One region of the Micromonospora sp. NPDC002411 genome, then DNA from elsewhere that is predicted to be linked to it. Evidence: riboswitches for the same ligand, from Rfam matches in the RefSeq annotation. Region 1 holds a riboswitch; the other holds the start of a gene.
The links. A riboswitch is a leader RNA that binds a small molecule or an ion and turns the genes downstream of it on or off. The one in region 1 is predicted to bind S-adenosylmethionine.
Positions count from the first base shown of each region.

Region 1 (15,977 bases):
GCGGCACGTACGCGGCGCTGGACGGCACTTCGATGGCGACCCCGCAGGTGGCGGGGGTGGTCGCACTGATGTGGTCGGCGAACCCCGCGCTGGTCGGCGACCTGACCCGGACCCGGCAGATCCTGCGGGACACCGCCACGGCGGCCACCCCGACGTACCGCTCCCGCAACCCGTCCGACGACTGCGGCACTCCGTCGAACGTCACCGGCGCCGGCCAGGTCGACGCGTACGCCGCTGTCAGCGCCGCCGCGGGGGTGCGACCCGGTACCCGGTGATCTAGGGTCGGCGACCATGGACGCCGAGATCACCGTCACCGAGCTGAGCGCCGACCTGGTCCCCGCCGTGGTGCGGCTCTGCGAGCAGGCTCTGGACCTGCCCGAGGACGCCGCCGAGGCGGCACCCATCGTGGACGTGCTCTGGCCTCGGGCCGCCGGCGACCGGCGGGTGGTGGGGCTGGGCGCGTACCGGGACGCGGACCTGGTCGGGGTGTTGATCTGCTCGGAGTCGTCGACCGAGCCGGGCATCGGGCACGTCGACCTGGTCGCGGTTCTCCCGCAGCAGCGCCGTCGAGGTGTCGGCCGTTCGCTGCTGCGCCGGGCCGAGCAGGTGCTCGCCGAGCGCGGCGTGACCGAGGTGCTGTTGGCCGGGAACCCGCCGTACTACGCGTGGCCGGGCATCGACGTCCGCTACACGCCGGCGGTGTGCACCGCCCTGACGCTGGGCTACCAGCAGGACCGGACCGCCTGGAACATGACCGCCGACCTGTCGTACGACGGGTCGCCGGCACTGCGGTCCACGGAGGCGGCGGAGCGTCGGCTGGCCGACCAGGGCGTGACCGTACGCCGGGCGGAGCCGAGGGACCTGCCGGCGCTCACCACGTTCGCCCGGTCCACCTTCGGCGGCACGTGGGACGGAGAGTTGAGCGGGTCGGTGGGTCGTGACGGCGCTGGCTGCCACCTGGCGGAGCGGGGCGGCGAGGTGCTCGGTTTCGCCGCGTACGGGTCGTCGCGGCCCAGCTGGTTCGGGCCGATGGGCACCGCGCCGGCGGCCGAGGGCTCAGGCATCGGTGGGGTGCTGCTGCGGCGCTGCCTCCGGGATCAGCAGGCAGCCGGGCTGGACCGGGCGCAGATCGGCTGGGTGGGGCCGGTGCCGTTCTACTCGGGCAGCGCGGGCGCCTGGATCGAGCGGGTCTTCTTCCTGTACCGACGGACGTTGACGGAATAAACACGTCAAACGGGACATGGATCCATTCGCCCGCATCGGGCCATCGATGCCCCCTACCGTTTCGGTAGAGGAGGCAGCCATGACCACGGATGACGACCAGACCGAGGACGGCCCGCCGATCACCTGGAAACCGGTCGGCGAGCTCCCCGGCCAACTGCCGTTCGACCGGCTCGACTACGGCGATGCCGAGCAACTCGCCGAGATGACCACCGACGGGGAGCCGCCGGTGGTCGAGGAGCCGCGCGAGATGGTGGACGCCCCGATCCAACTGCTTCCGCCGTACGACCGGGCGCAGAAACGGCGCAACCAGCGCCCCCTACCGACCTGACGACGAACGGGGCGGACCGCGTCAGCGGCCCGCCCCGTTCGGTGTGTCGGAACTGGACTCAGAAGTCCATGTCCCCGCCACCCGGGCCAGCCGGGGCAGCCGGGGTCTTCTCCGGCTTGTCCGCGACAACGGCCTCGGTGGTGAGGAACAGCGCCGCGATGGAAGCGGCGTTCTGCAGCGCGGAGCGCGTCACCTTGGCCGGGTCGATGATGCCCGCGGCCAGCAGGTCGACGTACTCGCCGTTGGCGGCGTTGAGGCCGTGACCCGACTCGAGGTTACGGACCTTCTCCACCACGACGCCGCCCTCGAGGCCGGCGTTGACGGCGATCTGCCGCAGCGGGGCGTCCAGCGCGACCTTGACGATGTTCGCACCGGTCGCCTCGTCGCCGACCAGGTCGAGCTTGTCGAAGGCGGTCTTGCCGGCCTGGACCAGCGCGACGCCACCACCCGGGACGATGCCCTCCTCGACGGCGGCCTTCGCGTTGCGAACGGCGTCCTCGATGCGGTGCTTGCGCTCCTTGAGCTCGACCTCGGTGGCCGCGCCGACCTTGATGACCGCAACGCCGCCGGCCAGCTTGGCCAGCCGCTCCTGCAGCTTCTCCCGGTCGTAGTCGGAGTCGCTCTTGTCGATCTCGGCCCGGATCTGGTTGACCCGACCCTGGATCTGCTCGGCGTCACCGGCACCGTCGACGATGGTGGTCTCGTCCTTGGTCACCACGACCTTGCGGGCGCGGCCCAGCATGTCGAGGCTGGCGGCGTCGAGCTTGAGGCCGACCTCCTCGCTGATGACCTGGCCACCGGCGAGGATGGCGATGTCGGTCAGCATGGCCTTGCGGCGGTCACCGAAGCCCGGCGCCTTGACGGCGACCGACTTGAAGGTGCCACGGACCTTGTTGACCACCAGGGTGGCGAGGGCCTCGCCCTCCAGGTCCTCGGCGATGATCAGCAGCGGCTTGCCCGACTGCATGACCTTCTCCAGGATCGGGAGCAGGTCCTTCACCGACGAGATCTTGCTGTTGGCGATCAGGATGTACGGGTCGTCGAAGACGGCCTCCATACGCTCCGGGTCGGTCATGAAGTAGGCCGAGATGTAGCCCTTGTCGAAGCGCATACCCTCGGTGAGCTCCAGCTCCAGCCCGAAGGTGTTGCTCTCCTCGACGGTGATGACGCCTTCCTTGCCGACCTTGTCCATCGCCTCGGCGATGATCTCGCCGACGGTGCTGTCGCCAGCGGAGATGGAGGCGGTGGAGGCGATCTGCTCCTTGGTCTCGACGTCCTTGGCGAGCTTGGACAGCTCCTCCGAGACGCTCGCGACCGCGGCCTCGATGCCCCGCTTCAGGGCCATCGGGTTGGCACCGGCGGCCACGTTGCGCAGGCCCTCGCGAACCAGGGCCTGGGCCAGGACGGTCGCCGTCGTCGTGCCGTCACCGGCAACGTCGTCGGTCTTCTTGGCGACCTCCTTGACCAGCTCAGCGCCGATCTTCTCGTACGGGTCCTCGAGCTCGATCTCCTTGGCGATGCTCACACCATCGTTGGTGATGGTGGGGGCACCCCACTTCTTCTCGAGCACGACGTTGCGGCCCTTGGGGCCGAGGGTCACCTTTACGGCGTCGGCGAGCTGGTTCATGCCCCGCTCGAGGCCGCGGCGCGCCTCTTCGTCGAACGCGATCATCTTGGCCATACGGCGTTGTCCTCCTGGACACTCACGGGCCACCCGAGATGTGTGCCTCGGATGGGCCGCCTGGTGTACGCACCTTGGGACGTCGCCACCTGGCGACGACGACGTCCTTCGGCCGGGCCGGATAGCCCGCGACGACCGGCCATGTGCCGCCCCGGCGTCTCCACGCCGGTGCAACCTGGCCCCACCGTCCCGACCATTGGCACTCACGGTATGCGAGTGCCAATGACTTGTTTAGCACTCTCCCCTGCCGAGTGCAAGCACGATGAGGCCGCTCAGCCGAGTTCGGCGGCCAGTCCGGCAGCGTTCACCGGCGCCTCATGGGCGCGCTGCTCGGTGTACGTCAGCAGCAGACCGATCATCTGGGCGAGGTGGGCCGGCAGGGCCAGGACCGCGGTGACTCCGATCACCACCACCGCACCGACCGCGGTGCCCGCCGAGGCGAAGGGATCCGTACCGAACGCGGCGGTGCCGAACCCTTCGATGGCGCTGGCGACGAAGCTGACGACGATCACCGCGAGGGCCACCAGCGCCACCCGGCCGAGCAGCAGGCCGAGCCGGTCGTGGAACATCCGGAACGATCGGCCGATCGGGTTGTGGCGCTCGAAGAGGTAGACCGGGCCGGCCATGCTCAGCGCGAACGCCAGGTAGATGCCCGGGAGTACGCAGAAGCAGACTCCGATGCCGATGAGCAGACTGACCAGCAGGGTCCAGCCCCACAGTCCGAGCGCCCGACGAAGGCCGTAGCGGAGCGCGGAGTCGAGGCTGGCCGGCTGACCGACGGCCTGCCGGGTGATCATCCAACTGCCGGCGGCCCACCCGATGGCCTGCACCAGGCCGATCACCAGACTCCCGCCGACCAGCACGGCCAAAAGACCCGCCAGTTCCGCGACGAAGTTGTCCGGCAGCGCGGCTGTCGAACTCGTCTCGACCTCGGCAGCCCACGTGGCCGACGGGTCCAACCCGAGAGAGATCACCGACAGCACCGCCGCGGGCAACACCTGGGTGAGCAGCATGATGGGCACCAACTGCCGCCAGCCCCGGCGCAGCGCCTCCCCGCACCTGGTGAACCAGCCGCCGATGCCGGCGCCGGGTGGGGTGACCAGGGGATCGTTCGGGTCGAAGCCGTAACCGGGCGGGTACCACCCGATCGGCGGCCCCGGATGCCACTGTTGCCCGCCGTAGGGACCCGCGCCGGGCGGGTAGCCCCCGGTGGGCGGAAACACCCAGCCCTGCGGCGGCGGACCCCAGGCGCCCTGCGCCGGATCCGCACCCGGCGGAGGACCGCCCGCACCCCAGGCACCCTGCGCGGGGTCCCACCCCGGTGGAGGACCGGCCGGCGGTACGCCTGGTTCCCCACCCGGCGGCGGACCGGCAGGGCCGGGTTGGCTCTGGGTCGGGTCGGACGGGCCCGGCTCACCCGGCCCGGACGGTGGGGTGGACGAGGGTGGCTGGTCGGTCATGAACGCTCCTCAGCATCGGCTGGAACGGTTCACGATCTTCCCGGTTGCGCGCCCGTGCCGCTGCCCCGACGCGCGGGGCTGTCGGTGCACGAAATTCAGCCGATGACGCGTACGTGTTCCGCCTGCGGACCCTTCTGGCCCTGCGCGATCTCGAACTCCACCCGCTGGCCGTCCTCCAACGCCTTGTAGCCGTCCATCTCGATCGCGGAGAAGTGGACGAACACGTCCTGACCGCCGTCGACGGCGATGAAGCCGTAACCCTTTTCGGCGTTGAACCACTTCACGGAACCCTGTGCCACGGTGCCACTTCCCTCACTCTGCGCGGCGTTGCCTGCCCGGCGCACGACACAGCCGGACGCCATCGGAGCACCGCTCAGCAATCGATGACGGCCATTGAAAGCGGTGACCGAAATCGCACGCTACACGAGGAGTGACAGCCGTGCACGACCACAAATCGGGCATATTTCAGTGCGGCTGGATCATGTCGGCGGACCGGTTTTCCGATCCACCGGGATCCAGGGTGGTGGATGGCGGTGAGGGCCCATGGGCTACCGGCGGCTGAGAGGCGCGGCCGGAAACCGGTTCCGCCCTGTGGTAGGCATGCGGACATGACCATCGACACCGGTTCGCCCGGCCTACGGCAGGCGGAGATCCGCCGGGTTCGGCCGATGGATGCCGCCCGGATGCGGGCGCTGCGCCTGGAGATGCTCGCCGACGCGCCGTTGGCCTTCCTGGAGACGATCGCGGACGCGGCGGCCCGGTCCCACGCCGAGTACGCCGCGCGGGTCGCCTACACCTCCGCCGGCCCAAACAACGCGCAGTTCGTCGCGGACCCGGGCCGTGGGCGGCTGGTCGGGCACGCCGGCGGCACCATCGCTCCGACCGAGGCGGGGCTGACCGTGATCTACGCCGTGTACGTCACGCCGACCTGGCGGGGCAGCGGCCTGCTCGGCGAGCTGATCGATGGTGTGGCCGCCTGGTCGCGGTCCTGCGGCCGACCGGAGTTGCTGCTGGAGGTCGTGGTGGGCAACGACCGCGCCTACCGCGCCTACCAACGGCTCGGTTTCGAGGACACCGGCGTACGAGTCCCCCACCCGAACATCCCCGCGATGACGGAGCTGCAGATGCGCCGCCCAGCCTGACCCCCCACCCTCCCCTCCCGCCAGCGACCGGTGATCAAGAGGTTTGCGTCAGGAATCGCCCTCGCGCTGACGCAAACCTCTTGATCACTTCGGCCGTCGAGCGTCAGGCCGGTCGTCGGGACTGGACGATCCGGAAGCGGTTCGCCACGTACGCGCCGTCGGTCAGGGCCGCGTTGGCCGCCGCGTTGGCGCCACTGCCGTGGAAGTCGGAGAACGCCGCCGACTGGTTCACGAAGACACCGCCGGTGAGGTTGCAGGACAGGTGCACCCCCACCTCGACCGCGACCGCCTCGGTAGCGTCCAGCACCGACTCGTCGGTGGAGTAGACCCCGGCGGTGAGCGCGCCCTTCTCGCCGACCGTGCGACGCAGCAGCTCCAGGCTGTGCGCCGTCGAGTCGGTCGCGATGGCGAACGAGATGGGCCCGAACCACTCCCGGCCGTACGTCTCCGCGTCGTCAGCGGCCAGCTTCACGATCGTCGGGGTACGCACCACCGCGTCGGCGTACGCCGGGTGGTCCACGGCCCGCGACTCCAACACCGGCTCGCCGACCTTGGTGACCTCGGCCAACCGCTCCAACACCCCGTCGTTGACGATGGCGCCGGTCAGCTCCACACCCCGGGCCGGGTCGGCGGTGAGCTTGCCGACCGCGGCGGCGATCCCGCCGGCCACCTCGTCGAAGCTCTTGTGCCCCTGGTCGGTGTCGATGCCGCCGGCCGGGATGAGGATGTTCTGCGAGGTGGTGCACATCTGACCGCTGTAGAGGGTCAGCGTGAAACCGAGGTTGCGGCACATGCCGGCGAAGTCGTCGGTGGAGTCGATGACGACGGTGTTCAGACCGGCCTTCTCGGTGTAGACCGACGCCTGCCGGGCGTGCGTCTCCAGCCAGTCGCCGTACTCGGTGGAACCGGTGAAGTCGACGATCTTGACGGCCTGGTGCAGGGCCAGGTCGCTGGCGAGCTTCTCACCGGGGGCCTCGGCCGCCAGCATGACCAGGTTCGGGTCGAAGCCCGCCTCGGCGAGCACCTCCCGGGCGTACTTCACAGTGATGGCCAACGGCAGCACCGCGCGCGGGTGCGGCTTGACGATCACCGGGTTGCCGGTGACCAGCGAGGCGAACAGCCCGGGGTACGAGTTCCAGGTCGGGAAGGTGTTGCAGCCGATCACCAGCGCCACCCCACGCGGCACCACGTGGAACGTCTTGGTCATCCGCAGCGGGTCGCCCTTGCCTGCGGCCTTCTCCCAACCGGCGGTGCCCGGGTGACGGGTCATCTCGGCGTACGCGTACGCCAGCGCCTCCAGGGCACGATCCAGCGCGTGCGCGCCGCCGGCCTGGAAGGCCATCACGAACGCCTGCCCGCTGGTGAACTGCACCGCGTTGGCCAGCTCGAAGATGTGCTTGTGCAGCCGGTCGAGGATCTCCAGGCAGACACCCACCCGGGCCTGCGGGCCGGCGTCGCGCCACGCGGGCAGCGCGGCGGAGGCGGCGCTCACCAGCTCGCCGGGACCGGCGTGCGGGTACCGCACCGCCAACTCCACCCCGAACGGGCTCGTCTCGGTGGCGACCCGCACGCCGGCGCCCGGCTGGTCGAGCGGAAAATCACCACCGAGGTACGCCTCGAAGGCGGCCTTGCCGTCGGCGGCGGCGGTCTCGCCGTACACCCGGGGACTGGGAGATTCGGGATAGGCGGACCAGTAGCCCCGCTCCGTGATCGCGGTCAGCGCACGGTTGAGGGTGTCGGCGTGCCTCTCGTACAGGGGATGCGGGGTCTCCGTCATGCCCGCCATCATGCCTGAGGCAGGTACGCGAGCAGTAGCGCCGATACCCGTCAGAGGGTGAGCTGCCAGTCGGTCCAGGCGTCCACCGGGCGGAAGCCGAGCTGCTCGTTGATCGCCACCATGTAGCTGTTGCTGGCCGCGTTCCAGGTGTCGATCACCTGTACCGCCGGCTCGTGGGTGAGCAGGTGGTGCAGGTTCTCCGCCTTGGCGATCAGGCCGAGCCGCTGCCCACGGTGGGCCGGGTCGACGATGGTGATCTGCTGGAACGCGTGCCAGTTGGCGGAGGCGCCCACGTCCAGCAGGGTCCAGGCGACCAGCCGGCCGGACTCCTCGTGTCGCATCCCCAGGTGGTAGCGCCTCCGACCTCTGGCGTCCAGGGCGCGCTCGTTGCCGCGGATGCGTTCGGCGTCCACCTGCTCCGGTTCCCACTGCACGTCGCCCATGGGCGCGTCCATGAGCAGCCGGCCGTCCAGGTAGGCGATGTCCGCGACGTACTCCTGCGGGGTTGTTCCCTGCCAGCAGACCGAGTGGTAACCCTCGGCCCGCGGCCGGGCCTCGGCCAACGCCGCGCGCAACGCGACCCGGTCGATCCCTCCGACGTCGAGCCGTCGACGCACCTCCGCCAACGCGGACCGGGCGCCGGTGGCTGCGGCGAAGGCGTCACCAGCGGCCGGCCGCGCCGGGCCGTCGGGCAGCGCGGAGACGGCCATCGCGACGACCCTCTTGCGCCCGTGCTCGCGGAGCAGACGCACCGCGTGCTCGTGCAGCGCCCGGCCGACGCCCCGCCGCCGCAGCTCGGGGTGCACCACCAGCTCGACAGTGGCGTTGTCGGTGTTGTCCAACTGGGGCAGGTCCAGTTGGAGGTAGCCGGCTGGCACACCATCGAGTCGGGCCAGCGCCCAGAGCGACCGGGTGCCGGGCATGGGCGTATGGAACAGCGCGTCGAAGCGTCGCCGGCAGAAGGGCGGGAAGTCCGGCAGGTCGACGTCGTTGGCCGCCGACCCGATCCGGTACGCCTCGTCGACAGCGGCCCGCTCGGCACCGTCGAACGATGTGATGGTGATGCTCATGCCGCTGAGCGTGCGCCCCGGAAAAGCGATCGGGCCAGCGAATTACTCGCTGGCCCGATCGAACGTGGTCGGGAGGGACACTCGCACAACGCCTCCGGCGTTGGGTCGCAAGAACTTCAAAAGTCTTCGGCGAAATGCCCTCCCGCACGGAGCATCTTGCGCCGTCCGGTTCCTGCCGTCAAGTCCGTAGCGGAGGGTTTTCCACACTCACAGCGAAAACCCAGTTACCCGGCGGATCGCCCCGCCTCCGTCTGGACGATGAGGGATCAGCCGAGGAGGCCGGCGTCGCGGGCGGCCCGCAGCGAGGGCTTGATGTGGTGGGTCGGCCCGACCTGACCGGCCACCGCGTCGATGGTCTTGAGGCCCTCGCCGGTGTTGAACACCACGGTCTCCGCGGTCGGGTCGAGCCGACCGGACTCGACCAGCTTGCGCAACACCGCCACTGTCACACCGCCAGCGGTCTCCGCGAAGACACCTGTGGTGCGGGCCAGATCGCGGATGCCCGCGCGGATCTCGTCGTCGTCGGCGTACTCCATCCAACCGCCGGTGCGGCGGACCGCCTCCAGGGCGTAGACACCGGCGGCCGGGTCGCCGATGTTGAGCGACTTGGCGATGCCGGTGGGCTTGACCGGGGTGATCGAGTCGGCGTCGTCGTGCAGGGCGACGGCGATCGGGTTGCAACCGGCGGACTGGGCGCCGAAGACCTTCCACCCGCCGGCCGGCGCCTCGACCAGACCGATCTCCACCAGCTCGGTGAACGCCTTGTCAATCTTGGTGAGCAGTTCGCCGCTGGCCATCGGGATGACCACCTGCGCCGGGATCCGCCACCCGAGCTGCTCGGCAACCTCGTAGCCGAGCGTCTTGGAGCCCTCCGCGTAGTACGGCCGGACGTTGACGTTGACGAACGCGGTGTCCTCGAACTCGTCGGTCTCCACCAGTTCGCCGCAGAGCCGGTTGACGTCGTCGTACGAGCCGTCGATGGCGACCAGCTCGCCGCCGTAGACGGCGGTGGTGATGACCTTGCCCTGTTCCAGGTCACTGGGGATGAAGACGACCGAGGGCACTCCGGCACGGGCGCCGTGCGCGGCCACCGAGTTGGCCAGGTTGCCGGTCGACGCGCAGGCGAACCGGGTGAAGCCGAGCGCCCTCGCTGCGGTGAGCGCCACCGAGACGACCCGGTCCTTGAAGGAGTGGGTGGGGTTGGCACTGTCGTCCTTGACCCAGAGTGGCGCGGTGATGCCCAGCTCGGCGGCGAGGTGCGGGGCCGCCACCAACGGGGTCAGCCCCGGGTCGAGGGTGACCCGGGTGGTCGGGTCCTGACCGGCGGGGAGGAGTGCGGCGTACCGCCAGATGTTCTTCGGCCCGGCCTCGATCTGCTCCCGGGTGACCGTCGCCAGGGCGGCGGTGTCGTAGTCGACCTCCAGCGGGCCGAAACACTCGTAACAGGCGTGCTGGGCGACGAGCGGGTAGCGCGCCGAACAGGCACGGCAGACCAGGGCGCGGGCGGGGCTGGCGGAGGTGTCGATGCCGGAGGCGGCGAGCGTCGACGTCATGTCGAGAGTCCTCTCATCTTTCCCCGCATCGCACGGTGCGGCGGGGACGGAATTGGCACCTGCCCCGCCTGTCGCTCAGCGGTGAGCGCGCGGGGTGGTTGCCGGGGCGTCGTCGGGCCGTATCCCTCAGCCCCTCTGGATGAGGTATGCAGTTGTGCCGTCGAGTCTAGGACAACGCTGTCGGCAGTAGCTACCGCTGATCCCAGGTAGTGGGTCAGCGGGCGCTCACCGCCGCGCGGTCGGTCACCGCGATCGGATCCGTGACCGCGCTCGCGCCGGGCAGCGACGAGGCCCGGGTCCGGGGGCGGTTGGCCAGGTTCGCGGCGACCAGCGCGGCGATGGTGACGGCGGCACCGACCAACTCGACCGGCTCCGGACGGTAGCCGCGGGCGATCTGCACCGCGAACGTGGTCACCGGGACCAGATTCATGAACAGCGCGGCGTTGGCGGCACCGAGCCGCTGCACTCCGGTGTTCCAGGCAAGCACCGCGATGACAGCTCCCACAATCACGGCGTACGCCAACTGTGGGGTGACCGCCACGAGGTCGGCGGCGGCCGGCGCGTGCTGCCAGCCGACGGCGTCCGCGCCGATGCTCGCGGCCAGCATCGCGGCGGTGCCGGCGAGCGCGGTCAGCGTGGTGAAGCGCAGTGGCGACCACCCGCCGAAGCGGCTGGCACCGTGCGTGTAGATGCCCCAACCGAGCACCGCGCCGATCATCATCAGACCGCCGACACCGAACTGACCGAGCCCGGCCAGGCTGCCGCGGGTGATCACCAGGCCGACGCCGAGGAGCGCCACCAGGGAGAGGCCTAGCAGGAGCGGCTTCGGGCGTACGCCGTCACGGGCCCAACGGACCAGTTGGGTGATCACCGGGGTGGTGGCCACGAAGAGCGACACCTGCTGCGGGGCGGCGTGTTCGAGCGCCAGGTTGGTGAGCACGTTGAAGCCGGCGAAGCCGACCACGCCGAGTACCGCCACCTCGACCATCCGGGCACCGGGCCGCAGCGCGTCGACACCCTCGCGGAGCAGCAGGATGGCGACCAGGACGACGGCGGCGAGGAGGTAACGGGCGGTGGTCAGGTTGAGCGGGTCGACCCGGTTCAACGCGCTGGCCAGGACCGGGAACATCACCCCCCAGCCGAGGACGGCGATCAGCGGGTAAGCGGCGGCGCGGGATCGCATCGGCAGCTCCAATGTTCGAGTATCGTCGAACTAACGACACCGACCCTAGGAGCTTGTTCGAGAATTGTCGAACAACGGTTACACTGGTCACATGGAGCCGCACGAGCCCGACCTGACCGCCGTACCGGTCACTGCTGTGCTGGCCGCACTCGCTGACGACGTGCGGCTACAGATCGTCCGGGCGCTCGCCGAGGGCGGTGAGGCCGCCTGCGGAAGCTTCGACTTCGGCGTCTCCAAGGCGACCCGCAGCCACCACCTGAAGGTGCTGCGCGAGGCGGGCCTGACCCGCACCCGCGCCGCCGGCACCAGCCGCCTGGTGCGGCTCCGCCGCGACGAGGTGGACAAGCTCTACCCCGGCCTCCTGGACGCGGTCCTCACCTCCCGCCCGCCGGCCTGACCACCCCGGCCCCCTGGTCCCGAACCTGTCCCGCGCACTCTTTGGAGCTGAATCGTTCACGGCATCACCGGACGGACCACTTCCCCAGACCACTCCCCCGGCGCGCGTCGCCGGAACCACCTCGTCGGGGCTCCGGCGACGCGCGGAACGGGTGCGGTCAGACGGACACCGGGCTGGGTTCGGCCACCGAGGACGGCGGAGCGTCGGCGCGGCGTCGGAAGAGCAGCGAGTCGAGCGCCCACGGGCCGGAGCCGAGCGCGGCGACCAGTAGGAACGACCAGCAGAAGAGGGCCGACAGCTCACCCCCGTTCTGCAGCGGCAGCAGGTGGTCCGGCTGGTGCACAACGAAGTAGGCGTACGCCATCGAGCCGGACGCGAGGAGGGCGGCTGGTCGGGTGAACAGCCCGACTAGCACCAGGGCGCCGCAGACCAACTGGATCAGGGCGGCCCACCAGCCTGGCCAGGTGCCGACCGGTACCGCCTGGCCGGTCATCGGGTTGCCGCCGAACAACCCGAAGACCGAAGTCAGACCATGCAACGCGAACAACAGACCGATCACGATGCGGAACAGGGACAGGGTCGGCCCGCCGAGCCGAGAGACGTTCATGGGTACCTCCATCGAAGGAAACAGATCTCTTCAATGTGAGGCATGAAAGTATCGAAGCTTATAAATTCCTTGCTAGTGGGAAAGTCCCCGGTCGGAATGTACCGCCGTCGAGCGCGCCGAGTCGAGCGTTCCTCGCCGCGCGAGGAGGCTGCCAAGCCACAGACCTGCACCAATGCGCGAACAACACAGGCAAAGATCTCGTGGGCACGCTCCCATAGTATGGATGGCACCTGTCCAGCTGCCCGGCACCCGGGGCAGGAAGGCCGCTAGTCAAGGTCACGCTCGATCCTGGATGTAGTGGCTTCAAACGGACTGAATGCCACTACATCCAGGATCGAGCACGATCTTGCCGCGGCGCGACCGGGCAGCGACGCAATGGCGGAAGCGCCGGACTGGAACGGCCCGCCCGGCGCTGCGAGGGTCGGGCAGCAGTGGGACACCTCGATGGGTGAGGATCGACAGATGATCTCCAGCCATACGGCAGCACGGCGACGGGCCGGCGCAGCGATCGCGGCAGCTCTTCTGCTCACCGCCTGCACCCCCGGCGACCATCGCGGCCAGGGCGGAGACCCGACGGGCCCGCCGCCGACCCTGTCGAGCCCCACCCCGTCGGCAAGCATCGAGCCGCTGGCGGCGTGTCCGGCCTCCGGCGTGCAGATCCGGTCCACCGGGTCGGACGCCGCGATGGGCCTACGCGCCCTCGGCCTTGAGCTGGTCAACTGCGGCGACCGCCCCTACCAGCTCAACGGGTACCCGATCCTGCACGTGTTCGACGAACAGCGCGAGCCGGTCATGCTGCGCGTGGTCAACGGCGCCAAGGAGATCACCTCGGGCTTCGACCAGCCGGCCGGGCCGGTCACCCTCGCCCCCGCCGAGCGGGCCACCGCCGTGGTGCTCTGGCGCAACCTCGTCACCGATTCGACAGTGGTCGCGACGAACGGGAAGTACCTGACTGTCGCACCGGCTGCCGGGCAGCCGGCCGCCGAGGTCGACCCGGACGGGCCGGTCGACCTCGGCAACACCGGCCGGATCGGCGTCAGCGCCTGGAAGAAGGCCGCCCCGGCCACGCCGGTGCCGACGCGTCCAGCCCGGCCGCCGGCGCCGAGCGCGGTGCCGTCGTCGGTGAGCCCGCCGGAGGGTCGGCTGTGAGCGCAGCCCCTAGGACGTGATGTCCTTGCGGGTGAAGCGCCAGAACGCCAACCCCCAGAACAGCGTCGCGTAGCCGATCGCCGAGACGCAGCCGCGTACCACGTCGTCGGTCTGCACCGGGGTCGACAGCAGCCCCAGCCAGGCGGTGCTGAAGTGGGTGGGCAGGAAGTCGCGTACCGCGCCCAGGGCGGTGATCTGGTCCAGGATGCTGGACAGGATCCACAGCAGCACCGCGCCACCCACCGCGCCCAACGCGGCGTCAGTGGTCACCGACAGCAGGAACGCCAGCCCGGCCACCACCAGGAGTACGACAGCCAGGTAGCCGAGCACCGCCAGCAACCGGAGCAGCCCCTCGGTGGGTTCCAGCTCGGCGGCGACCGTGCTGCGCAGCGGCGACCAGCCGTACCGCAGGGTCCCGACCAGCAGCGCGGTCCCGGCCAACAACAGCAGGGCCAGCCCCGAGTACGCGAGCGCGACCACCAGCTTCACCGTCAGCAACCGGGCCCGGGGCACCGGGATCGCCAGCAGGTAACGCAGGCTCCCCCAGCTCGCCTCGCTCGCCACCGTGTCCCCGCAGAACAGCGCGACGACGACCACCAGCAGGAACGACGCCGACACGAAGATCGAGAACAGGGTGAAGTTGAGGCCGCCCGAGGTGGCCAACTCGACCAGGCTGGAGAACTCGTTGCGGCCGTTGTCGTCGTCGCCCGAGTCGAACTGGAAGGCGATCAGGATGATCAGCGGCAGCAGCACCATGAAGCCGAGCGCCAACTGGGTACGCCGCCGGGACGCCTGCCGCCGGAACTCCGCCGCGAAGGGCATGGTGGCCGACGCCCGGTAACCGCGGGCCTCGCCCGCTTCGGAAACAACCATCACCGGTCACCGCTTCCCCGAGAGTTCTCGCCCACCAGGGCGAGAAACGCGTCCTCCAGGCGGCGCCGGGGCACCACCCGGTCCACCCCGATGCCGGCGCGCACCAGCTCGGCCACCACCTCGCTGCGGGCCGTGCCGTTGGTGTCCACCACCAACTGGCCGTCGCTCTCCGGCAGCACCCGGACGCCGTGCAGCCGGTCCAGCACCGCCCGCGCCGCGACCCGGTCGCTGACGTCGAACAGCACACTCGGCGACTCGCCCACGATTTCCTCCACCGGCCCGGACGCCACGATCCGGCCCTTGTTCACCACCACCGCGTGCGTGCAGGTCTGCTCGACCTCGGCCAACAGGTGGCTGGAGACGAGCACCGCCCGACCGTCCGTGGCGTAGCGCTGGAGCACCCGGCGCATCTCGGCGATCTGCGGCGGGTCGAGCCCGTCGGTGGGCTCGTCCAGCACCAGCAACTCGGGGAGGCCGAGCATGGCCTGGGCGATGGCCAGGCGCTGACGCATGCCGTGGCTGTAGTTCTTGATCTTCCGGTGCACCGAGTCGCCCAGGCCGGCGATCTCCAACGCCGCGTCGAACTGCGCGTCCTCCCACGGCCGCCCGGTGGCTCGCCAGTACGCCTTCAGGTTCTCCAGACCCGACAGGTGCGGCAGGAAACCAGGCCCCTCGACCAGTGCGCCGATCCTCGACAGCACCGGCGAGCCGGGCACCAGCCGGCGACCGAAGACGTAGATCTCCCCGGCGGTCGGCTGGGTCAACCCCATCAACACCCGCAGGGTGGTCGTCTTGCCGGCGCCGTTGGGCCCGAGCAGACCCACCACCTGACCCGGGTGCACCTCGAAGTCCACGTTCGACACGGCGACGAAGCCGTCCGCGTACTCCTTGCGTAGTGCGCGCACGGCCAGCGGGGTGTCCGCGTACTCCGGATGCACCGAGCGGTCCTGGCGACGGTGTCGGCGGCGGACCACTGCGACGACCACGACGAGCCCGACCGCGATGGCGGCGAGCAGGCCGGCGAGCACCCAGCGCCAGAGCGTCGCGGCGGTGGGGATCGGCTCGCCGCTGACAGTGGGCACTGTGACCGCGCCGTCCGCCGCGACCGTGTAGACGGTCGGTTGCGCGGGTGTGGTGTACGCCTGGTCGGAGGTGGCCACCACGAGGCGCAGCCGGTGGCCGGCCTCCACCCGCCGGACGATCGCGGGCAGCGTCACGGTGACCGGGCGGGCGTCCTGCACCTGCTGCGGCAGGCCGGTGAGCCGGATCGGGGCGACCAGCCCGTTCGGCAGGGTGGCCGCGCCGTCCGGGTCGACGTCGTAGAGCTTGACGAAGAGCACCGCCTCGCCGGTCGGCGACGCGGCCCGGACGGTGACGGTGGGCGCCCCGGCGACGTCCACCGCCTCGGTCAGCGGCGCCGACTCGAACCGGGCGTGCTGGCCGGGCACGTCGCCGGCGACGCCGTCCAGCAGCGAGGCGAGGCCACCCGCGAACGGGATCGAGGAGATGGCGGCCGGGTTGCCGTTGGGCGGG
Region 1 is NZ_JBSFBM010000052.1:5,444-21,420, forward strand. Features, by position in the region: gene ACWCO3_RS09405 (S8 family serine peptidase) at 1-275, shown strand, start outside; gene ACWCO3_RS09410 (GNAT family N-acetyltransferase) at 292-1,224, shown strand; gene ACWCO3_RS09415 (hypothetical protein) at 1,304-1,552, shown strand; gene groL (chaperonin GroEL) at 1,611-3,233, opposite strand; gene ACWCO3_RS09425 (hypothetical protein) at 3,506-4,693, opposite strand; gene ACWCO3_RS09430 (cold-shock protein) at 4,789-4,992, opposite strand; gene ACWCO3_RS09435 (GNAT family N-acetyltransferase) at 5,302-5,835, shown strand; gene paaN (phenylacetic acid degradation protein PaaN) at 5,939-7,612, opposite strand; gene ACWCO3_RS09445 (GNAT family N-acetyltransferase) at 7,663-8,682, opposite strand; gene thrC (threonine synthase) at 8,949-10,235, opposite strand; SAM riboswitch class I at 10,246-10,381, opposite strand; gene ACWCO3_RS09455 (DMT family transporter) at 10,450-11,418, opposite strand; gene ACWCO3_RS09460 (ArsR/SmtB family transcription factor) at 11,510-11,815, shown strand; gene ACWCO3_RS09465 (DoxX family protein) at 11,973-12,422, opposite strand; gene ACWCO3_RS09470 (DUF4232 domain-containing protein) at 12,885-13,571, shown strand; gene ACWCO3_RS09475 (ABC transporter permease) at 13,581-14,444, opposite strand; gene ACWCO3_RS09480 (alpha/beta fold hydrolase) at 14,444-15,977, opposite strand, start outside.

Region 2 (15,977 bases), on a different contig from region 1:
AGCACCTCGTCGGCCACCGCGGCACTGTCGTGCTCGTTGTCGTGACCGGCGGCTCGCGGGTCGTAGACGGCGTCGTGGAACCAGGCCGCCAGCCGCACCAGGTCGACCTGGCCGGCGAGGTCGGCGTGCTCGTCCACCACGTCGAGCACCGCCGTCAGGTGGGCCACTGTGTGATAGTGCCGGTGCGGCTCCCGCCACCGGTCGAGCAACTGCTCCCCAGCCCTCGCCGACGTCGCGTCCGGGCCCGCGCCGACACCCCGGACCGCGATTCGCCACCGATGCAGCAGATCAACCACCGCCCGAGTCTGCCGCATCCGCCCGCCAGGCGCGGGAAGGGAGGATTCAGCGCGCCCACCACGGGTAGTCGCGCCCATGGCCGTGGCCCGGGACAAGCGACAGCCGATGGTGCGACGTACCGCGCTGCGTGACGGGCTGGTGGACATCGACGGTGCCCGGATCGCCGAGGCGACCGAGCAACTGCGCCATCGCAGCCGGGCCACCCTGCACGACCGTCTGCACCGGGTACGGATGGCCGGCGGGCTCGCCGTACAGGCCGGGCTGGCCGCCGGGCTCGCGTACCTGATCTCGCACAAGGTGCTCGGCAACCCGCAACCGGTCTTCGCGCCGATCTCTGCCGTCGGCACCCTCGCCGCGTCGGTGGGCCAGCGGTTCCGCCGGACCATCGAGTTGATCGTCGGGGTGGGGGTCGGGGTGGCCGTCGGCGACCTCTTGATCTACCTGCTCGGCACCGGGGCCTGGCAACTCGGCCTGGTGGTCACTGTCGCGATCCTGCTCACCATTTTCGCCGGGGCGAGCGTGGCCATCGTCATCCAGGCTGCGGCCACGGCGGTGCTGATCGTGACACTGAGCCCGTCGACCCAGAACCTGGAGATCCCCCGCTTCGTCGACGCGTTCCTCGGCGGTGGGATCGCGCTGCTGGTCACGGCGGTGCTGCTACCGCTGAACCCGCTTCGAGTGATCAACCGCGCCGCCCGACCCGCCCTGGACCTGCTCGCCACCCAACTCGACGCCACCGCCGACGGGCTGCGCAGTCGGGATCGGGCCACCATCCAGGGCGCACTGGAGCGGCTGCGCGACAACAAGGAGGAGTTGGCCACGTTGGGCGAGGCGATCGAGGGCGCGAAGGAGACCGCCACCCTCTCCCCGGCCCGCTGGCACCGCCGCGATGAACTGACCCACTACGCGGAGGCGGCCGACCCGATCGACCGGGCGATGCGCAACAGCGGCACCCTGATCCGCCGATCGGTGACCCTCATCGAGGACGAGGAGCCGGTGCCCGAATCGATGCCGGACGCGGTCGGTCACCTCGCCGAGTCGGTCCGGCTGCTCAAGCACGAGTTCGCTGCCGGGGAGGAGCCGGAGAAGGCCCGGGAGCGGTCCCTGCGGGCGGTCAGCGAGGCCGGCCGGGCGTACGGGGCCGGCGTCGGCTTCTCCGGCAGCGTGGTGGTCGCCCAGATCCGCACCACAGCGAGCGACCTGCTGGTGGCCTCCGGGATCGAGCAGGAGGAGGCGAACCGGTGGATCCGCACCGCCTTCGGGGAGCAGGAGCGGCCGGTCGCCGAGCCGGCCAAACCCGACGAGACGCCGAAACCGCCCACCGCCCCACCCGTCGGCTGAGCCCTCACCCCAGGTCGGCGAGCGCGGCGAGCAGCTTGTCCACCTGCGCCTCGGTGGTGCCCAGGCCGATGCTGGCCCGCAGCGCCGTGGGCGGCAGGTCCCGTCGGCCAGTACGCCCCGCCGCCTCGCTGAGCAGACGTCGCGCCAGCGGGTGGGCGCAGAACAACCCGTCGCGTACGCCGATGTGGTGTTCGGCGGCCAACCGTGCGGCCACGTCGCTGGAGTCCCAGCCGACGACCACGAACGAGACGATCCCGACGCGGGGCGCGTCCGGGCCGAAGGTGCGCAGCTCCACGACGTGCGGCAGAGCGGCGATGCCGGTCCGCAGTCGGGTCAGCAGCGCCTGCTCGTGGGCGGCCAGCGCGGCACGGTCGGCGTCGTCGAGCGCCGTACACACGGCCGCCAGCGCCACCGCGCCGAGCAGGTTCGGGGTGCCGCCCTCGTGCCGTGCCGGCCCGGTCGCCCAGTTCACGTCGTGGGTCGCCGGTCCGACGTGGCTGGTGGCACCGCCGCCGGCCAGGTACGGCGGTGCGGCGTCCAGCCAGTCCGCCCGGCCGATCAGCACACCCGCACCGAACGGCGCGTACAGCTTGTGGCCGGACACCGCCAGGTAGTCGACGTCCAACGCGAGCAGGTCGACCGGGGCGTGCGGGGCGAGTTGCGCGGCGTCCAGCACGATCCGGGCGCCATGCCGGTGGGCCACCCGGGCCAGCTCGGTGACCGGCCACAGTTCCCCGGTCACGTTGCTCGCACCGGTCACCGCGACCAGCACCGGCAGCGCCGGGTTGCTGCCCCGGCGCAGTTCGGTCAGGGCGGCGGCGAGGTCGCGTACCGCAGCGTCCGGGTCGGTGGGCACCGGCAGCCGCACCGAGCCGCGCGGCCAGGGCAGCAGGTTGGCGTGGTGTTCACCGGCGAAGGTGACCACAGTCGTGCCGGCCGGCAGGGCCCGTGCCAGCAGGTTGAGCGCGTCGGTCGTGTTGCGGGTGAAGATCACGTGATCGTCGGCTCGGGCGCCGAAGAAGTCCCCGACCGTCTGTCGGGCCTGCTCGTACGCGAGGGTGCAGCGTCGGGGCAACGCTCCCGCCCCACGGTGGACGCTCGCGTACCAGGGCAGCAGCTCGGCCACCGCGTCGGCGGCGGCCCGCGCGCACGGCGCGCTGGCGGCGTAGTCCAGGTTGATCTCGCCCGGTACGCCGAGGACGTCGAGCGGCCCCGACGAGGCCGGCTCGGGCGCGATCGGCTCGGGTGCGGCGTCGAAGCGGGTGGGCAGCGAGGGGAGAAGGGTGACGGGCACGCCGGAACCTCCGGGGTCAGGGACCCCGGGTGCACTGTCGGGACGGGGTCCGCGCTTGCCCAGCACACCGATCGGGCTGGGCCCGGTCATCACCCGGGGCACCCCACCGCGAACTCGACGAGGGTTGCCGGCCAGCAAGCCGGGGCTTCGCGCTGGCACTCGTGACCTGCCGGCAGCATAGCGGCTACCGATGCGACCGGACCAGCCGGCGGCGGATGGCTACGCTGACCGCATGGCCGACACCCCGCCCGGTTCACCCCTGCCGTCGCCGCCCGCATCCACGGCCCCGTCCGTCGGCGAGGCCCCCCAGATGCCGAGGCGCCGACTGGGCTGGCGGCGGTTCCTGGCGCTGGCCGGCGTGGTGCTGCTCATCGCCGCCTGCGCGGTGTTCATGGTCTTCACGCTCGGCCAGTCGCTCGGCGCGCAGGCCCTGCTCATCGGGGTGGCCGCCGCCATCCTGCCGGTGCCGGTGCTGGTCGCCTGTTTCCTCTGGCTGGACCGGTACGAACCCGAGCCGCTGAAATACCTGATCTTCTGCTTCGCCTGGGGCGCGTTTGTCTCCACCGCCGCCTCGCTGACGGTGAACGACTTCGCCGCCAACCGCTTTGCCGACTGGGGTCTGCCGTCCGCGCTCACCGGAGTGCTGGTGGCGCCGTTCATCGAGGAGTCGACGAAGGCGCTCGGCCCGATCCTGCTGCTGGTGTTCCGCCGCCGCGAGTGGTCCGGGATCACCGACGGCCTGGTCTACTGCGGGCTGTCGGCGGTCGGTTTCGCCATGGTGGAGAACATCCTCTACCTGGGCGGGTTGGGCTACGCGTCCGGTGTCGACAGGTATGGCCCCGCCACCGGCATCCAGCAGGTCATCGCGATCTTCATCCTGCGGATCCTGCTGTTCGGGTTCGCCCATCCGCTCTTCACCTCGATGACGGGTTTCGGCCTGGGCATCGCCGCGCGGACGGCGGACCGGCGGGTGCGGGTGCTCGCCCCGATCGCCGGCCTGCTGCTGGCGATGATGTTGCACGGCACGTGGAACCTGCTGCCCACGCTGACCCAGGCCACCGGCGAGGCCGTGATCATGCTGTACGGCTTCCTGGGCCTGATGGTGCCCGTCTTCTTCGGCACTGTGGGACTGGCGGTGTGGCTGCGCGCCTGGGAGGGGCGGCTCACCGAGCGCGTCCTGCCGGACTACGTACGCGCCGGCTGGCTGAGCCCGCCCGAGGTGGCCGCGTTGAGCAGCCTGGGGCGACGGCACGCGGCCCGCAGTTGGGCGCGGCGGGTGGCCGGTGACGCCGGGGTCCGGGCGATGCGCGGTTACCAGTCCGCCGCCACCCGCCTGGCCCTGCTGCGCGACGGCACCCTGCGCGGCCTGGACCGGAAGGCCGCCGACCAGGAACGGACCGCACGGGAGGAGCGGGAACTGCTGGACGCGATCAGCGCGTACCGGTCGGTCTTCGTCGGTCGGGATCCGCAGGCCCCGGCCGGGCTCTGGGACGGCAGCCGCTACCACCTGCGCTTCCCGGACGGCACCCAGCGCCCGGTGGACGCGCCGGACGAGCCGGTGGTGCCGATTCCGGTGGTGTTGGCCCCCGCACCGCCCCCGGTCGGGTACGCCCCACCCGGCTGGCCCGGCCTGCGCCCGCCCGCGCCGTGGCACCCGGGCCACCACTGACGGCCGCTGGCCTCCGCTGGCGGCTCAGGTCATCAGCGAGGTGAGGAAGTCACCGAACCCCTGGAACATCGCGATCAACGCGGCTCCGATCGCCCGGAACATCTGGGCGGCACCGTCCGGCCGGAAGGCCATGAAGTAGATCAGGAACGCGACGCTGCCCCAGGTCAGCAGCTTCTTCACGAATACCGGCATCGTCCCTCCCCAGGGCCACGGTCGCCGGATGGCTTCCCGTCGTGCGGCCGGGCAAACGGTGCGCGGCAGGGGGAGGGTGGGTCAGAGGTAGAGGCCGGTCGGGTCGTTCTCGATCCGCTCGGCGGCCACGGCGTGCACGTCGCGCTCGCGCAGCAGCACGTACCCGCAGCCGTGCAGCTCGACCTCGGAACGGTCGTCCGGGTCGAAGAGCACCCGGTCGCCGGAGACGATGGCCCGCACGTTCGGGCCCACGCCCACGGCGGTGGCCCAGGCGAGGCGTTTGCCGACCGCGGCGGTCGCCGGGATGACGATGCCGGCGGTGGAGCGACGTTCGCCTTCGCTGCCCTCCATCCGCACCAGCACCCGGTCGTGCAGCAGACGGATCGGCAGGCCGGCGTCGAGATCGTTGTCGGCGGTCACGCCGCAGACGCTACCGTGTGGCCGACGGCGCGCCGCCGGTGGTTACGCCGGTGGTGGCGGGGGCACTGTGTGGCGGAACTGCCCTACGGTGTCGGCAACGGACGTATGCTGTCCGACCTGTCGCCGTGGGTGGACCGGTCTCTTCTGCCAGGAGGTGCGCTTGAGCCGCTTCGAGCGGGTACGCGGGCGGCTTCGCCGCGCCTACCAGTCGCGACAGGAGTCGGCTCGTGCCGACGAGGGCACATCGAGCGAGGAGTTGAGCGACGTGTCGGCGGGCGCCCGGGTGGCGTCCCCGGCCGTACCGGGGCCGACCGCGCCGCCGAATGCCTCGGTCTACGGGGCTGAACCTCCTGTGGACCTGCACAGTTCGACCTCGAGCCGGGATGACGCGGACGTCCCGCACGGGCTACGGATCGCTGCCGCGTGGTGCTGGCGCCTGATCGTGATCGGTGTGGTGGCCTGGGCCCTGCTCCGGATCGTCGGCACGATCAAGATCGTGATCATTCCGTTGGCCATCGCGCTGCTGCTCTCCGCGCTGCTCGCGCCGGCGGTGGGCTGGCTGCTGCGGGCCCGGTTCCCCCGGTCGCTGGCGACGGCGGTGGTGCTGGTCGGCGGCCTGGCCGCGGTGATCGGCACGCTGACCCTCGTGGTCAACGAGTTCATTCGCGGCGTACCGGAGCTGAGCGAGAAGTCCTCGGAGGGCGTCCGGCAGATCCAGAACTGGCTGAAGACGGGCCCGTTGCACCTCTCCGACACCCAGCTCGACCGCTACATCGACGAGGCGCAGGGCTGGATCAACAACAACACCTCGAAGTTCACCAGCGGCGCCCTGAGCACCGCGGCGACGCTGGCCGAGGTGCTGACCGGCACGCTGCTCGTGCTCTTCGCGACGTTCTTCTTCCTGCGCGACGGCAACCGGATCTGGCGCTTCCTGGTCCGGCTGCTGCCGGTGGCCGCCCGGTGGAAGGTCGACGACGCGGGCCGGGCCTCCTGGCAGACGCTTGTCGCCTACGTCCGCGCGACCGTCCTGGTCGCTTTCATCGACGCGGTCGGCATCGGCATCTTCCTGGTCATCTTCGACATCCCGTTCGCCTTCCCGCTGGCCGCGCTGGTCTTCCTCGGCGCGTTCATCCCGATCGTCGGTGCGGCGCTGTCCGGCGGCGTCGCGGTGCTCGTCGCACTCGTCGACAGCGGCCCGGTCACCGCGTTGATCATCCTGGGTGCGGTGATCGGTGTGCAGCAGATCGAGGGGCACGTGCTCCAGCCGCTGATCATGGGACGGGCGGTCGCCCTCCACCCGCTCGCGGTGATCATCGGTATCGCCGCAGGTGTCGTACTCGCCGGCATCACCGGCGCGCTGGTCTCCGTGCCGCTGATCGCAGTGCTGAACACCGCCGTCCGTCGGCTCGCCGCCCGAAGGGTCCCGGACACCCCACCAGACGCCGTGGTCGTCGCCGCCCAGGCCCCCTAGGGCTAGGGCGTGCCGGCGAGGCGTTCCAGGGCGCCGCGAGCCACCTCAGGGCGCGTCGTATACCAGAACGGGGGCAGCGACCGCCGCAGGAACGGCCCGTAACCGCGAGCCGTCTCCAACCGGGAGTCGAGCACCGCGACCACGCCCTTGTCGCCGGTCGCGCGGATCAGCCGGCCCACACCCTGAGCCAGCCGCACCGCCGCGATCGGCACGCTGACCGCGGCGAAGCCGGAGCCGCCGCCCGCGTCCACGGCAGCTGCGCGGGCCGCCGCCAGCGGCTCGTCCGGGCGCGGGAAGGGCAGCCGGTCGATGACGACGAGCTGACACGCATCACCCGGCACGTCCACGCCCTGCCACAGCGACATCACACCGAACAGGCAGCTGGCGCGCTCCTCACGGAACCGGCGGACCAGCAACGGCAGGGCCTCCTCGCCCTGCAACAGCACAGGCAGGTCGGTCCGCGCCCGCAGCAGCTCCGCGGCCTGCTGCGCGGCCCGCCGGGAGGAGAAGAGCCCGAGGGTACGACCACCGAGTGCTCCGACCAGCCCGAGCAACTCCTCTCCGGCAGCCTCGGGCAGCCCGGAGACGCTGGGGCGGGGCAGGTGCGCGGCGACGTACAGGATGCCCTGCCGGGCGTAGTCGAACGGCGAGCCGACGTCGAGTGACCGCCACCCGGGGCCCTCGGTGGCCGGTACGACGGCACTGGGGGGCACGTCTCCGGCCAGTCGACGGCCCGGCGTCTCGGCCACCGGACGACCTGGGCCGGTGCGGGCAGCCAGCGCGGCCGACGCGGGGGACGGCGGCGCGGGTGGGGGAGCGTCCAGCCCGAGGGCGCGGGCCACCGTGTCGAACCGGCCGCCCAGCGCCAGGGTCGCCGAGGTGGCGACGACGGTGCGCTCGTCGTACAGGTGGGTGGCGAGGGTGCCGGCCACCGAGAGCGGCGCGACCACCAGGGCCCGGCGGCTGCCGCTGTCGTTCTTCTCGACCCAGGCCACATCGTGGTCGCCCTCCTCCAGCAGCCGCTGCGCGGTGGTGGAGAGTTCGTCCAGCGCGGCCTTGGCCTGCTGCTTGCGGACCGGGTCGGGGTCGTCGGACTTGATGTCGCCGATGGCGTCCAGGGCGGAGCGGGTCGCCGCGTCGAGCAGCGTGCACGCCTCCCGCAAGGGTGTGGGCAGCCCGGCGGTGATGCGCCCGGCCGGTGCCTCGGCCAGCCCCACCGCGAGGGCGTCGCCGGCCGCGGTGAGCGCTTCGGCGGTCTCCGGCCGCAGCAGTGTGCGAGCCCGGCGGGTGGTGCGGTCGATCAGCTCCGGCACCAGCTCCGCCTGGGCCGCGGAGGAGACCCGGTCGGCCAGCTCGTGCGCCTCGTCGACGATGAGCAGCTTGTGCGGCGGAACGATGTGCCGGTCGGCGAGCATGTCGACAGCGAGCAGGCTGTGGTTGGTCACCACGATGTCCGCCTCACGGGCCCGGGCCCGGGACGCCTCGGCGAAGCACTCCTGCCCGAACGGGCAGCGGCTCGCACCGACGCACTCCCGGGCGGGCATCGACACCAGCCGCCAGGCCTGGTCGTCCACGCCCGGGTCCAGCTCGTCGCGGTCGCCGGTGGCGGTCTTTTCGGCCCAGTCGCGTAGCCGCTCGATCTGCTTGCCCAGCCGGCCCGCCTCGCCGAGCCACTTCGTCCCGCCGCCGGGGCGAGCCGCAGGGGCGTCGAAGAGGGTGTCCTCCGGCTCCTCCTCGGTGGAGTTGTCGAGTCGGGCGAGGCACAGGTAGTGGTGCCGGCCCTTGAGCACCGCGAAGGTGGGGCGACGCCCGAGCACCGGCTCGACCGCGTCGGCCAGTCGGGGCAGGTCGTGGTCGACGAGCTGGGACTGCAACGCCAGAGTGGCGGTGGAGACCACCACCGGGCCGTCCACGGTCAGCGCCGGTGCGAGGTAGGCCAGCGACTTGCCGGTGCCGGTGCCCGCCTGCACGAGAAGGTGCTCGCCGCCGGCCACGCACTCCTCGATCGCCGTGGTCATCTGCAGCTGCCCGGGACGTTCCGCGCCGCCGGGCACCGCGCCGACCGCCGCCGCCAGCAGCTCCGTGCCGCTGGGTCGGGCACCCGCCGCCGGCCCTTGGCACGGGCCGACGGGGTGGCGGAACCGGTGGCGGTGCGGGGCGGAGTCACCGTGCGACGGTACCCGTCGCCGCCGACACCGGCTGCGCCCATCCGCCGCGTGGCGCGGAGCCGGCCGGCCGGGTCCACGTCGGTCCGCGCCGTCCGGTTACCGCCGCGCTACGACGCGTGGGCAGTATCGGTTAGGGTGCGAATCATGCCGAGCGACATGGTCCGAGTGATCTACCGCAAGTACGACGGCAGCGCCCACCGCGACTACCCGGCCCGCCGGCTCACCGAGGACGATCTCGGCGTCTGGCTCGGCGTGCCCGAGGGCACCGAGTCGGTCTACCACGGCCGGCCTTCGGTGGAGAAGATCCCGTTCGTGTTGCTGGTGCCCCATCGCGCCTGGTGGACGGCCATGTTCAACCCCCCACCGCGCACCAGCGAGGTCTACTGCGACATCACCACCCCGGCCCGCTGGGAATCCGACGACACCGTGAACCTCATCGACCTGGACCTGGACGTGGTGCGGCGTCGGGCCACCGGTCTGGTGGAGTTGCTCGACGAGGACGAGTTCGCCGAGCACCGGGCCCGGTTCGGTTACCCGGACGACGTGGTGGCCGAGGCCGAGGCAGCCGCCCAGCGGCTGTTCGGGGCCCTCGGCGACGGCACCGAGCCGTTCGCCGGCGCGTACCGCAAGTGGTTGGCTCTCGTGGTCTGACACCGCCCACGGCGGGGTCGGTTCACCAGCGCGGCGGCCAGGTGTCGTCGTCGCCCAACGGCACCAGAGCGGCGAGCTTCTCCGGATTGAGCTGGTTGTAGATGGCGGTGATCCGCCCCTCGTGCACCGCGAACGCGGTGACCAGGCGGATGGGCCGGCCGTCGCTGTGCGTCGTCTCCATCTGGAGGCCGAGTACGCCGTCGACCAGCACCGGCCGGGACCGGACGCGTTGGGCGTACCGGCCGGTCCGGCCGAACAGACCGAGCGTGAGACGGCCGACGGCGTCCGCGCCGAGCACCGGCCGCCGTGCCGCCGGGAAGTGCCCGCCGGAGTCGCCGACGAACACCACGTCCGGGGCGAGCACCCTGAGCAACTGGTCCAACTCGCCGGACTCGGTCGCGACGACGAACGCTTGGAGCACCCGACGCTGCTCGGCCAGGCCGGCGGTGTGCCGGGGGACGTCCGGCGCGGTGACCGCCCGGCGTGCCCGGGAGGCGAGCTGTCGGGCCGACACCTCGGTGGTGCCGAGCACCTCGGCGACCCGGGCGAACGGCACCGCGAACACGTCGTGCAGCACGAGAGCGACCCGCTGCTCCGGTGCGAGTCGCTCCAGCACCACCAGCAACGCCGCACCGACCTGCTCGGTGCGGACCGCCCGGTCCGCCGGGTCGGGTGCGTACCCGTCCGAGGACGGTCCGCCGCCCAACGGGCTCACCACCGGCTCCGGAAGCCACTGACCGGGGTACGCCTCCCGACGGACCCGGGCCGAGCGGAGCACGTCCAGACAGATCCGGGCGCAGGTGGTGGTCAGCCACGCGGACAGTTCACGGATCTCGGCGCGGGCGCTCGGGTCGGCGAGCGCAGCGGCGCAGCGCAGCCAGGTCTCCTGCACCGCGTCCTCCGCCTCGGCGCGGCTGCCCAGCATCCGGTGGGCCACCGCGAGCAGCCGACCCCGTTCGGCCTCGAACTCCGTCGCCAGGTCCCGCACGACCCACCATCCTCCCGGTCGGCACCGTCCTGGCGTACATCCTCGCGGCAACCGCACGTACCGGCAGCCCCGGACGGTCGGGCGGCCGTCCCGGGGAGGGTCCCTTGGCGGGCGGATGGCCTGCGGGTGGGCGATGATCCGTGGATGAGCGCACCCCAGCAACGGCAGATCGTGGCACCCTCTGGCGGCTCCGTGCGGGAGTTGCTGCGGGTCACCGCGCCGGTGGACCTCGGTGCCATCGACCCCCGTTCCACGCCCGGCCTTCCGGAGACGGCGGGGCGCGGCGAGCGCCGCAAGGCCTGGGCGCGAGAGCAGGTGGAGCTGGTCGGCGGTGAGCTGGCCCAGCAGCAGGAGATGCTCTTCGCGATGGCCAAGACCGGGTCGGAGCGGCCGGCGCATCGGGTGCTGCTGGTGCTCCAGGCGATGGACTGCGGTGGCAAGGACGGCACGATCAAGCGGGTGGCCGGTGCGATGAACCCGCTGGGTCTGCACATCCGCTCGTTCGGGCCGCCGACCCGCCAGGAGTTGCGGCACGACTTCCTCTGGCGGATCCGTCGCGAGCTGCCTCCGCCGGGGTACGTGGGGATGTTCAACCGTTCGCACTACGAGGACGTGTTGATCGCCCGGGTCGGGTCGCTGGTGCCGGAGGCGACCTGGCGGGCCCGCTACGACGCGATCAACTCGTTCGAACGGGAGCTTGCCGAGGGTGGAATGACCCTGGTGAAGGTCATGTTGCACATCTCGTACGAGGAGCAGGGCAAGCGCCTGCTGGAACGCCTCACCGACCCGCGTAAGCACTGGAAGTACAACCCGTCCGACATCGACTCCCGAGGGCACTGGGACGACTACCAGGCCGCGTACGCCGAGGCCCTCAGTCGGTGTGGGACGGACGCCGCGCCCTGGTTCGTGGTGCCGGCGGACCGTAAGTGGTACCGGGACTGGGCGGTGGCCCACCTGCTCCGTGAGACGTTCGACACTCTCGACCTGGGGTATCCGGCTGCCGATTTCGACGTGGACGAGGAGCGGGAACGGCTGTGTGCTGGGGGACCGGGTACGCGTGGGACAGCCGAGATGAACAGTAGGTAAACGAGCGGTGAATGAGGCCTGGCCAGGGGTGGGCCGGCGAATTCGCGGTTCAGCCGTTTCCTAGCATTCACCGAGCGGTCGCTCTTCGGGCGCCGCCACCCTTCCACCGACGCGACGAGGTCTGTGCTGTGAAGTTTTCCTTCCGCCCCACCGAGGGCGCCTTCTACGAGCTCTTCACCAGGGCCGCGCAGAACCTGGTCCGGGGCACCGCGCTGCTCAACGAGCTGGCCCTGCCCGGCGTGGACGTGCAGTCGGTCAGCGAGCGGCTGACCGAGGTCGAGCACGACAGCGACCAGATCACCCACGACCTGTACAAGAAGATCAACTCGACCTTCATCACCCCGTTCGACCGGGAGGACATCTACCGGCTCGGCTCGCTGCTGGACGACGTGATGGACCACCTGGAAGCGGTCGGCGACCTGCTCTACCTGTATGGGCTGACCGAGCTGCCGGCGCTGCCCCGCGAACTGCACGAGATGGTCAACGTGCTCGACCAGCAGGCCAAGTTGACCGCCGAGGCGATGCCCCGGCTGAAGTCGATGAAGGACCTCGAGGACTACTGGATCGAGTGCAACCGCCTGGAGAACGAGGGCGACCGGATCAACCGGCAGTTGCTCGTCCGACTCTTCTCTGGTGAGTACGACGCGCTGACGGTGCTGAAGATGAAGGAGGTCGCCGACGAGTTGGAGGCCGCCTGCGACGCCTTCGAGCACGTGGCCAACACCGTCGAGACCATCGCGGTCAAGGAGTCCTGATCCTGTGACCGTGACACCCGAACTCATCGCCGTGCTGGCGGTGATCGGGGTAGCCCTGGCGTTCGACTACACCAACGGCTTCCACGACGCCGCCAACGCGATCGCGACAAGCGTCTCCACGCGGGCGCTGACACCTCGGATCGCCCTCGGGCTCGCCGCGGTCGGCAACTTCATCGGCGCCCACTTCGGCGCCGGAGTCGCCAAGACCGTCGGCGACGGCCTGGTCACCCTGCCCACCGGGGTGAGCAGCCTGGGGGTGGTCTTCGCCGGGGTGCTCGGCGCCATCGCCTGGAACCTGATCACCTGGTACTTCGGTCTGCCCTCGTCGTCCTCGCACGCGCTCTTCGGCGGTCTGGTCGGCGCGACCCTGCTGTCCACCGGCGGCATCGTGCAGTGGGTCAACATCGGCGAGAAGGTGCTGCTGCCGATGGTGCTCTCGCCGATCGTCGGTCTCACCCTCGGTTACCTCCTGATGCTCGCCATCCTGTGGCTGTTCCGGAAGGGGCAGCCGGGCAAGCTCAACCGGGGCTTCCGGTGGGCGCAGACCGCCTCGGCGGCCGCCATGTCCGTCGGCCACGGCATGCAGGACGCCGCCAAGACCATGGGCATCGTGGTGCTGGCGCTGTACACCGGTGGTTTCCAGGAGAGCAAGACGCACATCCCGGGCTGGGTGTTCTGGACGTCGGCGACGATGCTGGCCCTGGGCACGTACGCCGGTGGTTGGCGGATCATCCGCACGCTGGGCCGGAAGATCATCGACCTCGGGCCGCCGGAGGGCTTCGCGGCCGAGACGGTGGCCAGCGCGGTGCTCTACTTCAACGCTCTGGTGCTCAAGGCGCCCATCTCCACCACCCACACGATCACCTCGGCGATCATGGGTGTGGGCGCGACCAAGCGGCTGTCAGCGGTCCGCTGGAACGTCGCCGGCAACATCGTGATCGCCTGGATCATCACGTTCCCGGCCGCCGCGCTGATCGCCTGCGTCACCTACCTGCTGGTCCGGCCGCTCTTCGGCTGACCGTTCCCGTCGAGAAGGAGGCCCCCGGCTCCGGCCGGGGGCCTCCTTTCCTCACTCGTAGCGCACGCCGATCTGCTCGCGCACCGCGTCGAGCAGTGCCATCACCTCCAGGGTGGTGGTGTGCGGCACCAGCGGGCTCTCGGTCAGACCGGCGGCCAGGCAGCGCTGCACCTCGATCGCCTCGTACTGGTAGCCGTTGCCCGCCGTGTCCGCGGTGATCGTCTCCGGCTCGGCGCCGTCCCGGTGCACAGTGAGGGAACCCGGCCGGAAGAACGGCTCCGGCAGGTCGATCCGGCCCGCGCTGCCGGTGATCGAGGCGGACAGGTTGGTCGCCCCGACCATGCCGCAGCTCAGCGTCGCCAGCGCGCCGGTGTCGTAGCCGAACAGCATGCCGGTGTTCTCGTCAGTGCCCTCCGGGCCGATCTGCGCCCAGGACCGGATGTGCTGCGGCACCCCGAGCAGCAGGTGGGCCAGACTGATCGGGTAGATGCCCAGGTCCAGCAGGGCGCCCCCGCCGAGTGCCGCGTTGCGCATCCGGTGGTCCGGCGGGAACGGCCCGGCCACCCCGAAGTCGGCGCGGACACCGCTCACCGTGCCGATCGCCCCGTCCGCGACCAGCTCGACCATCCGCAGGATCAGCGGGTTCGTCCGCATCCACATGGCTTCCATCAGGAAGACCCCGGCGGCGCGGGCGGTGTCCACCAACTCGGTGCTGGTCGCCAGGTCGAGGGTGAACGGCTTCTCCAACAGCACCGCCCGCCCGGCGGTCAGGCAGGTCATCGCCGCCTCGTAGTGCGCGGAGTGCGGGGTCGCCACGTAGATCGCGTCCACCTCCGGGTCGGCGGCCAGCTCCACCCAGGAGCCGTGCGCGCGCTTCGCGCCGTACGTGTCGGCGAAACGCCGCGCGCTCTCCACGGAACGGGAACCAACCGCGACCAGCTCGGCGTCCGGCACCAGCCGGAGGTCTTCGGCGAAACGGCTGGCGATGTGGCCGGTGGCCAGGATGCCCCAACGAGTCATGCCGGAACGCTAACCGAGCTGGGTGAACTGTTCGCCGCCGGCTCAGCTGTCGGACATCGCGGTGAGGCCCGGTCGCCTCGCCGTCCCGCCCGCCCCCGCCCACCTCACCTACGTCCTTTGCTCTGCTTATGCCGATGCACCACGTCACGGCCGGAGGTGGTGCGCCCGCATATGCAGAGCAAAGGACGTCTGGACCGGTGCGGCTCCCTGGACCGGCGCATCGGCCGGGCCAGGGAGCCCGACCGGGGGAACTAGGCTCGCGGCATGACGATCGACAGTGACGGCTTCGCCGCCCCGGCCGCCCTGGTCGAGCACGCCCGCCGGTTCCAGGCCGAGGGCGGCACCCCGGCGGTGCCCCGGGTCGCGGCCACCGTGCTGCTGCTGCGTCCGACCGACGCCGACTTCGAGGTGTATGTCATCCGCCGGGTCGCCGCCATGACCTTCGGGGGCATGTACGCCTTCCCCGGCGGCGGGGTGGACCGCTCCGATTCCGAGACACACCTGGACTGGGCCGGGCCCACGCCAGACGAGTGGGCCGGGCGGCTCGGGGTGGCCCCGGGCGCGGCCCAGGCGGTCGTCTGCGCCGCCGCGCGGGAGGTCTTCGAGGAGGCGGGCGTGCTGCTCGCCGGCCCGGACCCGGCGACAGTGGTGGGCGACGTCAGTGGCGACGACTGGGAGGCGGCCCGCCAGGACCTGGAGGCTCGCCGGCTGGGCTTTGCCGCCCTGCTCGCCGACCGTCAGCTCACCCTCCGGTCGGACCTGCTGCTGCCGTGGAGCCGGTGGATCACCCCGGAGTTCGAGCCGCGCCGCTTCGACACGTACTTCTTCGTCGCCCTGCTGCCGGCCGGCCAACGGACCCGCGACGTCTCCGGCGAGGCCGACCACACCCTGTGGATCCGGCCGGCGGACGCGTTGGCCCGCGCGAAGGCCGGCGAGCTGACCATGCTGCCACCGACCCTGGTCACGCTGGCCCAGGTGGCGGCGGCCGGCGACCTGGCCGGAGTGGCCCGGGCGGCGGCCGATCGGGATGCCGCTACCCCGGTCACCCCACGCCTGGACCTACCCCCGAACGGCGAACCCCGCTTCGTCCTCAGCTGAGCGGCCCCGCCCCATCCCGTCGATCATGGAGTTGTGGTGGGGGCAAAAGCGCCCTTCGCGCTCTTGTCGGGCACCACAACTCCATGATCGACGAGTGCCGTCGGGTCGGCTCAGCCGAAGCGGCCGGTGATGTAGTCCTCGGTCTTCTTCACGCTCGGGTTGCTGAAGATCTTCTGGGTGTTGTCGTACTCGATCAGGCGGCCCGGGTCGCCGGTCTTCTCGATGGAGAAGAAGGCGGTCCGGTCCGAGACCCGCGCGGCCTGCTGCATGTTGTGCGTCACGATGATGATCGTGAACTTGTCCTTGAGCTGGAACATCAGGTCCTCGATCGCCAGCGTGGAGATCGGGTCCAGCGCCGAGCACGGCTCATCCATCAGAACGACCTGCGGCTCGACCGCGATGGTCCGGGCGATGCACAGTCGCTGCTGCTGACCGCCGGAGAGACCCGCGCCGGGCTTGCCCAGCCGGTCCTTGACCTCGTCCCAGAGGTTCGCCGAGCGCAGCGCCTT
Region 2 is NZ_JBSFBM010000100.1:1,614-17,590, forward strand. Features, by position in the region: gene ACWCO3_RS14470 (HD domain-containing protein) at 1-296, opposite strand, end outside; gene ACWCO3_RS14475 (FUSC family protein) at 403-1,638, shown strand; gene ACWCO3_RS14480 (aminotransferase class V-fold PLP-dependent enzyme) at 1,643-2,932, opposite strand; SAM riboswitch class IV at 2,979-3,099, opposite strand; gene ACWCO3_RS14485 (PrsW family intramembrane metalloprotease) at 3,123-4,601, shown strand; gene ACWCO3_RS14490 (hypothetical protein) at 4,626-4,793, opposite strand; gene ACWCO3_RS14495 (GroES family chaperonin) at 4,875-5,213, opposite strand; gene ACWCO3_RS14500 (AI-2E family transporter) at 5,374-6,684, shown strand; gene ACWCO3_RS14505 (ATP-dependent DNA helicase) at 6,687-8,702, opposite strand; gene ACWCO3_RS14510 (DUF402 domain-containing protein) at 8,997-9,503, shown strand; gene sigJ (RNA polymerase sigma factor SigJ) at 9,526-10,491, opposite strand; gene ACWCO3_RS14520 (PPK2 family polyphosphate kinase) at 10,636-11,577, shown strand; gene ACWCO3_RS14525 (DUF47 domain-containing protein) at 11,706-12,332, shown strand; gene ACWCO3_RS14530 (inorganic phosphate transporter) at 12,343-13,350, shown strand; gene ACWCO3_RS14535 (Gfo/Idh/MocA family protein) at 13,402-14,370, opposite strand; gene ACWCO3_RS14540 (NUDIX hydrolase) at 14,635-15,468, shown strand; gene pstB (phosphate ABC transporter ATP-binding protein PstB) at 15,579-15,977, opposite strand, start outside.
Region 2: another riboswitch for S-adenosylmethionine. It lies ahead of ACWCO3_RS14480 (aminotransferase class V-fold PLP-dependent enzyme); the one in region 1 lies ahead of thrC (threonine synthase).